2 regions of the Bradyrhizobium guangzhouense genome follow, and region 2 is predicted to be linked to the other one. Evidence: predicted binding sites of a transcription regulator. Region 2 holds the regulator's gene; the other holds the start of a gene.
What was found. The regulator PhoB, encoded in region 2, activates phosphate uptake and scavenging genes when phosphate is short. The targets are predictions, from matches to a motif close to TGTCATNNANCTGTCAT.
Positions count from the first base shown of each region.

Region 1: a site for PhoB is predicted at 3,194-3,210, ahead of phnC (phosphonate ABC transporter ATP-binding protein). Genes of this name have one in related genera too.

Region 1 is NZ_CP030053.1:1,053,288-1,059,190, forward strand. It holds gene XH91_RS05125 (dihydrodipicolinate synthase family protein) at 1-467, shown strand, start outside; gene XH91_RS05130 (DUF1045 domain-containing protein) at 572-1,270, opposite strand; gene XH91_RS05135 (alpha-D-ribose 1-methylphosphonate 5-triphosphate diphosphatase) at 1,289-2,482, opposite strand; gene XH91_RS05140 (LbetaH domain-containing protein) at 2,479-3,135, opposite strand; gene phnC (phosphonate ABC transporter ATP-binding protein) at 3,310-4,119, shown strand; gene phnD (phosphonate ABC transporter substrate-binding protein) at 4,177-5,106, shown strand; gene phnE (phosphonate ABC transporter, permease protein PhnE) at 5,191-5,903, shown strand, end outside.
Region 2 is NZ_CP030053.1:6,898,479-6,904,381, reverse strand. It holds gene pstC (phosphate ABC transporter permease subunit PstC) at 115-1,104, shown strand; gene pstA (phosphate ABC transporter permease PstA) at 1,106-1,951, shown strand; gene pstB (phosphate ABC transporter ATP-binding protein PstB) at 1,948-2,772, shown strand; gene phoU (phosphate signaling complex protein PhoU) at 2,783-3,499, shown strand; gene phoB (phosphate regulon transcriptional regulator PhoB) at 3,522-4,235, shown strand; gene XH91_RS32885 (GcrA family cell cycle regulator) at 4,323-4,835, opposite strand; gene XH91_RS32880 (aspartate aminotransferase family protein) at 5,303-5,903, shown strand, end outside.

The DNA.
Region 1 (5,903 bases), 1.3 Mb from region 2:
AGCTGCTGGCGCGCCTGGCGCGCGAACTTTCCAACGTCCGCTATTTCAAGATCGAGGTAGCAGGCGCAGCCTCAAAACTCCGCAGCTTGATCGAGGCCGGCGGCAAGGACATCGAGGGCCCCTGGGATGGCGAGGAGGCGATCACGCTGATGGCCGATCTCGACGCGGGTGCGACCGGTGCGATGACCGGCGGCGGCTATCCCGACGGTATCAGGCAGATCATCGATCCCTATTTTGCGGGCGATCGGGAGAAGGCGAAGGCCGCCTATGAGCGCTGGCTGCCGTTGATCAATTACGAGAACCGCCAATGCGGCCTGATCGCCTGCAAGGCGATGATGCAGGCTGGCGGCGTGATCAAGTCGGACGCGGTGCGCCATCCTCTGCAACCGCTGCATCCGGCGACGCGTGCCGGGCTGCTGGAACTCGCCAAGGAGCGCGACGCGCTGGCGCTGCGGTGGGGCAAGTAGGGCCACACGGCTACTAGCATCGCTGTCGGCCAAAACCTCCGCCGTCGTCCCGGACAAGCGCGCGGCGATCCGGGACGACACCGAGGGTGTTTCGTGAGCGTTGGCTAACTCACCAGCCTCCACTCGCCGATGATGCGGAAGCGCGCCTTGGCATCATCCTGCTTGAACAGCGCGATGCGATCGATCGCAAGCGTGTCCAACCGCAGCCCCGCAAACCTTGCCCGCAGCATCTCCAGGATTGGCCCACGCCGCTCCGCATCCAGCCGTCCCGTCAGCGTCATGTGGAAGCGAAATTCTTCCATCACGTAAGGGTAGCCCCAGCGGTCGAGATACTCGCGCTGCCGCTCACTGAGCTTTTCGGGCTTGCGTCGCGCACGATCGTCCGCCGTCAGGGCGGGGCGGAAGCAATCGAAATCGCGGACGCAATCGGCAGCGAGCTGTTGAAGCGTGTCGACCGGCTCGGCCGGAACGACGGCGATGAAACCGCTGATGGAATCGACGATTGGGCGGATGAGCGGGATCGGGCGCGCCTTGGCGGCAAATGTCGCGCAGGCCGCTGCGAGCTCGGCCTCGGCCTTGCCTGAGACCAGCGCCATCGGCGCCTTGAGCGTGCCGTGAAAGCCGTATTTGCGGGGATCGGCGGTGACGTCGCGCCAGTCGGCGGCGACGCGGAGGGCGTCGCCGTGAAAGGGCAGCTCGTCACCGGTGTAAGCATCATAGCCGAGCAGCTCGGCGCCGAAGCGGGTGAGCGCGTGGTCGGCGCCGGCGGCAAAATAGATCGCGTAGCGGGGAAAATCTGTCATCAGCAAAGCATAGCCAATTTATGCAGCAACGACAGTCTCGCGCGGTGTCGCCGCGATGCCGGCCAGCCGCGTCGCATCGGTAAGATGCACGAGCTTGCCGGCCGCAATGACAGCGACCAGCCGCGGCCGCAGCGGCGTGCTGTCGTCGACGAGCAGAATGTCGGCGCGACGGCCTTGAGCGAGCGTGCCGCGATCGGTCAGCCCGGTGGCCTGTGCCGGTGCCGACGAGATCAGCTTCCACGCCTCGGTCAGCGGCAGCACGCCATCGGCGGCAAGCCGGAATGCGGCGTGCAGCGGCGCCGGATAATAATAGTCCGAGGCCAGCACCGAGCAGAGCCCCTTTGCGATCATGTCCGACGCCCTGGTCCAACCGGTGTGGCTGCCGCCGCGCACGACATTCGGAGCGCCGTAGACGATGGCATCGCCATGATCGGCTGCCTCGCGCGCCGTCTCCTCGTTGACCGGAAACTCGGCGAGCCTCACGCCCATGCCGCGAAAATCCCGACGCATTGCCGGCGTCTCATCGTCATGCGACAGCATCCGCACCTCAGCCGCGCGAGCCGCTGCTGCGAGCCGGGTGATCGAGGCCGGAACATCGGCCGCGCGCGAAACGATATGCGCGACGAGCTTGTCGAAATCCTCGCTGGACAGGCCGGTGCGCTCCACCATGCGGTTGCGCTTGCGCGGATTGGAGATGTCGGCAACGACCCCGTCCATATGGTCGTTGAAGGCGAACAGGTCGACGCGGCCTTCGGCCAGCCACTGACTGATCTCGTCCTCGGCATCGAGATTGAAGGTTTCGTGCCGCAAATGGAAACGGGTGTCGGCAGCGAAGTGCGGGCGCTGCCGCTCGATCGCCTCGAGCAAGCGCCGTGCGTTGTCGGCGCTGCGCAGGCCCGGCTCCCACGACCAGGTCGTGGCGTGGAACACCGTGGTGATACCGTTGCTGATGACCTGGCGGTCGGTGTCCTCGAGCGCGAGGTCGATCGGGAAATCGACGCCGGCGCGCGGCATCATCTGCCGCTCGAAGGCGTCGCCATGCAGGTCGACGATTCCAGGCAGCACCAGCAGGTTGCGCGCATCGATCGCAAGCCGCGCGCGGCCGCGTGTCGCATCGATCTGCGCAATGTCGGTTCCGGATAGGGCGAGCGATGTTTCGGCAAGCGCGGAGCCAATCAGGGTCCGGCCACCCTCGATGAAAATGTCTGTCACGCGACCGCGCTTCGTTTGCTGGAGGAGGAACTTGCCCTTGCTTCGTATGCCGACAGGAAATCTTCAATTGCGAGCGTGCGGAAATCGGGCAGCGCGCACCGCAATTTGTCGTGATCCCAGTCCCACCATGCCAGCCTGGCCAGCCGTCCGGCAACCTCCTCCGAGAACCTGCGACGCACGATACGCGCCGGATTGCCGGCGACGATGGTATAGGCCGGCACGTCCCTGGTGACGATGGCGCCGGCCGCGATCACCGCCCCGGTGCCGATATTGCGGCCGGGCAGCACGATCGCGCCATGGCCGATCCAGACGTCATGGCCGATGTGGACGTGATGCTGGCGCCGCCAGTCGAAGAAATCGGTGTCGTCGCTTTCGCCAGGAAAGTAAGCGCTGGACCGGTAGGTGAAATGCGCCTGCGTGGCGCGATGCATCGGATGATTGCCGGGATTGATGCGCGTCATCGCCGCGATCGAGCAGAATTTTCCGATGGTCGTGTAGGTGATCTGCGCGTCATTGACGACATAGGAGTAATCCCCCATCGCGACTTCATGCAGGATGGTGCGGGCGCCGACCTCGGTATAGGCGCCGAGCCTGACCTCATGCAGCTTCGCCGAAGGATCGATGGTCGGCTCGACCGATAGCACTTTGGCCATGTTGCATCCGGGCGTTTGAGGGCGGGCGCATCTCTTCGGGTGGCTTGATGACGATGTCATGACGACGCGATGACAGGGGATGATGTGTGTAGGATCGCCGCACCGCGTTGTGCATGTCACACAAGTGTCAACCGCCGAGGATAGCGGTGGGCTCGAGCTATTCTGGAGCCCTGCATGCTGGTGGTTGAAGGTCTGACGTGCCGCTTCGGCGCAAAAGCCGCGGTGGACGACGCTTCGTTTCAAATCTCCCCCGGCGGCTTCGTCGGTGTGATCGGGCGCTCCGGCGCCGGCAAGTCGACGCTGCTGCGGACCATCAATCGTCTGGTGACGCCGACGCAGGGCCGCATCCTGTTCGATGGCCTCGACGTCACCGCGCTGCGCGGCAAGGAATTGCGGCAGTGGCGGGCGCGATCGGCGATGATCTTCCAGCAATTCAACCTGGTCGGCCGCCTCGACGTGCTGACCAATGTGCTGATGGGGCGCCTTGCCACCATGCCGGCCTGGCGCTCGCTCTCGCAGATCTGGCCCGAGCAGGACAAGGCGCTGGCGATGTCGGCGCTGGAACAGTTTGATATCGCGGCGCTCGCCGCCCAACGCGCCGATCAGCTTTCCGGCGGGCAGCAGCAGCGCGTCGCGATCGCGCGGGCGCTGGTGCAGCAGCCCGACATCATCCTCGCCGACGAGCCGATCGCCTCGCTCGATCCGCGCAACACCAAGATCGTCATGGATGCGCTGCTGCGCATCAACAAGCATTTCGGCATCACCGTGCTCTGCAACCTGCATTCGCTCGATCTGGCGCGCAGCTATTGCGATCGCCTGATCGGCATGGCGCAGGGACGGGTGGTGTTCGACGGCGCGCCGTCCGCGCTGACCGATCTTGTCGCGCGTGAGCTCTACGATCTCGAAGCCGCCGACGTCATGGGTGGCATGCCTGCGCCGGCGCCCGAGGGCGTTCCGGCACTCGGAACGGCTGCGGCGGCCTGAGCGGCTCCGCATCGTCACTTTCGCTTCAACCGACCTCAACCTGGGAAGAGGGCTAACATGATCACTCGCAGACTCATTCTTGCCGGCGCCGCCGCGCTGACCTTTGCCGGATCCGCTTCCGCCGAAGACTGGAAGACGAAATATCCGGAGATCACCTTCGCCGTGGTCCCGGCGGAGAACGCTTCGGGTGTCACTGAGCGCTGGACGCCGTTCGCCAACTATCTCTCGAAGGAGCTCGGCGTGAAGGTGACGCTGCGCGTGGCCAATGACTACGCCGCCGTCATCGAGGGCCAGCGCGCCGGCAACATCCAGGTCGCCTATTACGGTCCGGCGTCGTTCTCGCGCGCCCGGCTCACCGGCGTGAAGACCGATGCGTTTGCGATCGACGTCAATTCCGACGGCTCGAAGGGCTACTATTCGGTGTTCTATGTCCTGGCGAAGTCGCCCTACCAGAAGATCGAGGACCTCAAGGGCAAGAATCTCGGCCTGGTCGATCCGAATTCGACGTCGGGCAACAACATGCCCCGCTACAAGCTGAACCAGCTCGCCATCGATCCCGATTCCTTCTTCTCGAAGGTGGTGTTCACCGGAAGCCACGAGAACGCCGTGCTGGCGCTGGCCCAGGGCACGGTGGACGTCGCCGCCAACTGGTGGAACGCGGACGACGATTCGAACCTCACCCGCATGCTCAACAAGGGCATGGTGAAGTCGTCCGACGGTACGCCGATGAAGAAGGAAGATTTCCGCATCATCGTGAAGTCGGATCTGATCATCAACTCGCCCTATGCCTATCTCAGCGATTTGCCTGACGACATGAAGGCGGCGATCAAGCAGGCGTTCATGGACGCGGCAAAGAAGGACCCAGAGGCCTACAACAAGCTCTCCGACGGCAAGAACAAGCCTTGGGAGCCGATCACGAACCAGGACTACGACAAGACCATCGAGCTGATCAAGTTCGTCGACAATCTGCGTAAGAAGGCGTCCTGAGCTCGTCGGGACGACGTACTGGAGCCGGGTCGACGGACCCGGCTCTTTTCTTGATGGATCTGTCGTGATGGATCTGTGCCTTCGATGACGATTGCGGTTTCGCTCCTTCCCGACCAGCAGCTCGCCGTCCTGAACGCCGCATATCGCAGGGCGGTCGCGCGCAAGCGCTTGCGCTTGCTGGCGAGCCTCGCCGTCTTCGTTGCCGCGCTGATCGTGGCTTCGATCGGTGCCGAAGTGAATTTGCGCACCTTCTTCACCTATCTCGGCAATTTCGTCAGCTATTTCGATCGAATCCTCACCCTCGACAGCGGTCAGCGGGTCTGGACCGACTTTCGAGAGTGGTTCTGGGGGCTGCACAATTGGCTCAAGCTGCTCGGCGAGACGCTGCTGATCTCCTATGTCGGCACGCTGATCGGTGCGGTGCTCGCGTTCGTGCTCAATTTCTTCGCGGCTGAGAACACCGCGCCTTCGTCCTGGCTGCGCTTCACCGTCCGGCGGCTGCTGGAATTCGCCCGCACTGTGCCCGGCATCGTGTTCGCGCTGATCTTCGTGATGGCCTTCGGCCTCGGTCCGGTGGCGGGCGTGCTCGCGATCGCGATCCACTCCACCGGCGCGCTCGGCAAGCAGTTTTCCGAGATCGTCGAGAATGCCGACATGAAGCCGGTCGAGGGCATCCGCTCCACCGGCGCGAGTTGGATCTCCTGCATGCGCTTTGCGATCCTGCCGCAGGTCTCGGCCAGCTATGTCAGCTACGCGCTGCTGCGCTTCGAGATCAACGTGCGCGAGGCCTCGGTGAT
Region 2 (5,903 bases):
GGCCGCATCGTGGACCGCACGACCTTTCGGCCCCGGATCAGCCTCGCGCTCTATCCGGGGCACGACATCAACCAAAAAAGTATATTCTTGCTACAGGGGATCGGCGTGGCAGATATGGCTGTCGAGAGCGATGTGATTGATGCCGCCGGTCCGTATGATCGCGCCAAGGCTTTGAGCGCGTTCAAGCTCGGCGATGTCACCTTCTACTGGATCACGCGTCTCAGCGCGATTTCGGTTCTTCTCATTCTCGGCGGCATCATCGTTTCGCTGATCATCGGCGCCGTCCCGGCGATGAAGGAATACGGCTTCGCGTTCCTGTGGACGCAGCGCTGGGCCCCGTCGGCGGATCCGCCCGTGCTCGGCGCGCTCGGACCGATGTACGGCACGCTCGTCACCTCCTTCATCGCGATGCTGATCGCCATTCCCGTGGGTCTCGGCATTGCGATCTTCCTCACCGAGCTGTGCCCGCAATGGCTGCGCCGCCCGATCGGCATGGCCATCGAGTTGCTCGCGGGCATTCCTTCCATCATCTACGGCATGTGGGGCTTCTTCGTGCTGGGGCCGTTCCTGGCCAACACCTTCCAGCCCTTCATGATCAAGATCTTCGAGGGCATCCCCGTGCTCGGCGCGATCTTCGCGGGGCCCCCGTCCTATCTCAGCCTGTTCAACGCCGCGCTGATCCTTGCGATCATGGTGCTGCCCTTCATCACCTCGATCTCGGTCGACGTGTTCAAGACGGTGCCGCCGGTGCTGAAAGAGGCCGCCTACGGCGTCGGCTGTACCACCTGGGAAGTCGTACGCAGCGTGGTCATCCCCTATACCCGCGTCGGCATCATCGGCGGTGTCATGCTGGCGCTGGGCCGCGCGCTCGGCGAGACCATGGCGGTGACCTTCATCATCGGCAATTCGTTCCGCATCTCGTCCTCGATCTTCGCGCCGGGTACCACCATCTCGGCGGCGATCGCATCCGAATTCGCCGAGAGCGACGGCCTGCACCAGTCCGGCCTGATCCTGCTCGGCCTGCTGCTGTTCGTGCTGACGTTCTTCGTGCTCGCCGGCGCCCGGCTGATGCTGCTGCGCCTGGAAAAGAAGGCGGGGAAGTAACATGAACCCGATTTACGCACGCCGCCGCCGCAAGGACATCGTCATCCGCGGGCTCTGCATCGGCGCCGCCGCCTTCGGCGTCACCTGGCTCGCGCTGATCCTGATGACGCTGCTCTATAACGGGGTGGCCGGCCTCAGCCTCGACCTGTTCGCCGCTGACACGCCGCCGCCGGGCTCGACCGAAGGCGGCCTGCGCAATGCCATCATCGGCTCGCTGATCATGACCGTGATCGGCGTCGGCATCGGCGCGCCGCTCGGCCTGTTCGCCGGCACCTATCTGGCCGAGTACGGCCGCAACGACAGGCTGACCTCGGTGATCCGCTTCATCAACGACATCCTGCTGTCGGCGCCCTCGATCATCATCGGCCTGTTCATCTACGGCGCGGTGGTGGTGCCGATGCGCGGCTTCTCGGCGATCGCAGGTTCGCTCGCGCTCGCCGTGATCGTGATCCCCGTGGTGCTGCGCACGACCGAGGACATGCTGTCGCTGGTGCCCAACGCGCTTCGCGAGGCAGCCTCGGCGCTCGGCCTGCCGCGTTCGCTGGTGATCAAACGGATCGCCTATCGTGCCGCCCGTTCCGGCCTCATCACCGGCGTGCTGCTCGCCACCGCCCGCGTCGCCGGCGAAACCGCGCCGCTGCTCTTCACCGCGCTGTCGAACCAGTTCTTCAGCCTCAGCCTGAACAAGACGATGGCGAACCTGCCCGTGACCATCAACAACTTCGTCCAGAGCCCCTACGCCTATTGGAAGCAGCTTGCCTGGAGCGGCGCGCTGCTGATTACCCTGACCGTGCTAGCCCTGAACATTGGCGCGCGCATTCTCGGCGCCGAGAGGACCGCAAAATGAGTGATCTTTCCGTGTCGATGAGCGCGTCCGGTGGGCTTCCGCATGCCCAGCAGCCGCTGCCGGAAGCCCCGGCCAAGGTGACGGTGCGCAGCCTCAACTTCTATTATGGCGAGCACCACGCCCTGAAGAACATCAATCTGGCGCTCGGCACCAACCGCGTCACGGCTTTCATCGGCCCGTCGGGTTGCGGCAAGTCGACCCTGCTGCGCATCTTCAACCGGATGTACGACCTCTATCCCGGCCAGCGCGTCACCGGTCAGCTGATGCTCGACCAGACCAACATCCTCGACCCCAAGCTGGACCTCAATCTGCTGCGCGCCCGCGTCGGCATGGTGTTCCAGAAGCCGACGCCGTTCCCGATGACGATCTACGAGAACATTGCCTTCGGCATCCGCCTCTATGAGAAGATCTCGAAGTCCGAGATGGACGACCGCGTGGAGAAGGCGCTGCGCGGCGGCGCGCTGTGGAACGAGGTCAAGGACAAGCTCAACGCGTCCGGCCTGTCGCTCTCCGGCGGCCAGCAGCAGCGTCTCTGCATCGCCCGCACCGTCGCGGTGCGGCCCGAGGTGATCCTGTTCGACGAGCCCTGCTCGGCGCTGGACCCGATCTCGACCGCCAAGGTCGAAGAGCTGATCCAGGAGCTGTCGGAGAACTATACGATCGCGATCGTCACCCACAACATGCAGCAGGCGGCGCGCGTTTCCGACAAGACCGCCTTCATGTATCTCGGTGAGCTGATCGAGTTCGACGACACCAGCAAGATCTTCACGTCGCCGTCCGACCGGCGCACGCAGGATTACATTACCGGCCGGTTCGGCTGAGGAGACGGACATGGGTTCTGAACATACCGCAAAGGCTTTCGATACCGACCTCCAGGAACTGACACGGTCGGTTGCGGAAATGGGCGGCCTCGCCGAGCGCATGATCGTCGATTCCGTCGACGCACTGATCCGTCGCGACGTCGCGCTCGGCCAGCGCGTCGTCAACACCGACGCCGAGATCGACGCGCTTCAGAAGAGGATCGAGGAGCACGCCGTGCTCACCATCGCCCGCCGCCAGCCGATGGCGGTGGACCTGCGCGAAATCGTCGGCGCGATGCGCGTCGCGACCGATCTCGAGCGGATCGGCGATCTCGCCAAGAACATGGGCAAGCGCGTCGCGGCGCTGGAGACCGATTTCCATCCGCTCAAGCTGTTCCGCGGCCTCGAACACATGACCGACCTCGTGCAGCAGCAGGTCAAGTCGGTGCTCGACGCCTATGCCGCGCACGATCTGCCGGCGGCGATGGCGGTGTGGAAGGGCGACGAGGAAGTCGACGCCATCTGCACCTCGCTGTTCCGCGAGCTCCTCACCTACATGATGGAGGATCCGCGCAACATCTCGTTCTGCATCCATCTGATGTTTTGCGCCAAGAACATCGAGCGGATCGGCGACCACGCCACCAACATCGCCGAGACCGTGTTCTACATGATCGAAGGCCAGGCCATCACCGACAAGCGGCCGAAAGGCGACATGACGACCTTCGCCACGACGATCCCCAATACCTGAATCCTCAAGGAGCGACGACCCCATGGGCGCACGCATTATGGTGGTTGAGGACGAGGAAGCTCTCACCGAGCTGCTTCGTTACAACCTCGAAGGCGACGGCTATGACGTCGAGACGGTGATGCGCGGCGACGACGCCGATACCCGCCTCAAGGAGCACATCCCCGATCTGATCGTGCTCGACTGGATGCTGCCCGGCCTGTCCGGTATCGAGCTGTGCCGGCGGCTGCGCGCGCGCTCCGACACCAAGCAGCTGCCGATCATCATGCTCACCGCGCGTGGCGAGGAGAGCGAGCGTGTCAGGGGCCTCGCAACCGGCGCCGACGACTACATCGTCAAGCCGTTCTCGGTGCCCGAGCTGCTGGCGCGGGTGAAGGGCCTGCTGCGGCGCGCCAGCCCCGAGCGGCTCGCGACCGTGCTGGCTTTCGGCGACATCGAGCTCGATCGCGAGAAGCGCCGCGTGGCGCGCTCGGGCCGGCCGATCGATCTCGGCCCGACCGAATATCGCCTGCTGGAGTTCTTCCTGGAGCATCCCGGCCGGGTGTTCTCGCGCGAGCAGCTGCTCGACAGCGTCTGGGGTCGCGACATCTATATCGACGAGCGCACCGTCGACGTGCATATCGGCCGCCTGCGCAAGCTGCTCAATCTCGGCCGCGAGCAGGACCCGATCCGCACCGTCCGCGGCGCCGGCTACGCCCTCGACGATCGCTTCGCGAAGGCCGAGCAGACGTCAAGCTAGCTACGCGCAGGAAAAACAAAAAAGCGCGCCTTGGGGCGCGCTTTTTTTTGTCTCGATCATCCCGGACGATGTCGTCTCGAGCTGTGCTCAGCGCGTGCCGGGCTTCGCCGGAGCGCGACGGCGATCGGCGGCCGGCTGATACGCCACCCGCGAGTGCTGGGCGCAGTAGGGCAGGCCGGACAGCGCCTTGCCGCCACAGAAGAAGAAATCCGGGCTCGAGGGATCGCCGACCGGCCAGTGGCAGGTGGCCTCGTTCAATTCGAGCAGCGACAGCCGCTGGCTCATCGGCACCACGTTGTCGTAAGTGACCGGTTCGGCCTCGACCTCGACCTCGAAGGCCTGCGCCAGCGCGGTGTTGCCGCGCGCGATGGGGCGGCTCACCCGCATCATGTGCTGCGCAGGACGTGCCTTGCGCGGTCGGGGAGCTGCTGATGAGGGGCTCTTGGCGCGGCCGGACAGGCCGAGCCTGTGCACCTTGCCGATCACGGCGTTGCGGGTCACGTTACCGAGCTCAGCGGCGATCTGGCTCGCCGAAAGTCCGGCCTCCCAGAGCTTTTTCAGCTGCTCGACACGATCATCCGACCAGGTCAAAACCGTCATTGCACCCTTTCCTTCGCCGGCGCCTGCCATCTATGGGGCCTCACGACGAATGCCTAAGCCTCGAAAAACCCGTGCCGCCAGAATCCCTTAAGGCTCGCCGGGCGCACCAAATGCGCCCGGGCGTTTACGCCGGTACATGAGGACTTTTGGGATCAGAACCGCTGCACGAGATGTCGTATCTGACAAGCCAAACGCTACAATATGGCGTGACTCACGCGCAAGAGTCCGCCGACTCGCTTCCACATGTTCCGTGGCGAAAATCCCGCAAAATCGCCACCGCAAGACTACGGATTCAGCATTTCGCGGGGCTTTCCGGGCGGCATTGACACCCGTATTGCCAAGCATAAGATGGTTGCGCGTGCCGCCCTTAAAAGGCGGCACGTTTCGTTTTCCGGTCCAAATGACGCGCTGCGCAAGGCGCGTTCAGGCCGTCCGAAACACCCTGAGTGACCACCAAAGAGACCGTCATGACCAACAGCGCAACGCCGCATTTGCTCCCCGTTTTCGCCAGGGCCGACATCGGTTTTGAGCGCGGTGAAGGCGTCTGGTTGATCGCAACCAATGGCGATCGCTATCTCGATTTCACCTCGGGCGTGGCGGTGAATGCGCTCGGCCATGCCCATCCGGCGCTGGTCAAGGCGCTGCAGGAGCAGGCCACGAAGCTCTGGCACATGTCGAACCTGTTCCAGAGCCCGGATGGCGAGAAGCTCGCTGCGCGTCTCTGCAACGAGAGCTTTGCCGACTTCGTGTTCTTCTGCAATTCCGGCGCCGAAGCGCTGGAGGGTGTGATCAAGCTGGTCCGCCATCATCACTTCTCCAAGGGCCATCCGGAACGCTACCGCATCATCACCTTCGAAGGCGCCTTCCACGGCCGCACGCTGGCGACGCTGGCCGCGACCGGTTCGGCAAAATACCTCGAAGGTTACGGTCCGCCGATGGAGGGCTTCGACCAGATCCCGCATGGCGACATCGAAGCCGTGAAGAAGGCAATCGGTCCTCACACCGCCGGCATCCTGATCGAGCCGATCCAGGGCGAGGGCGGCGTACGTCCGGCGACATCGGCCTTCC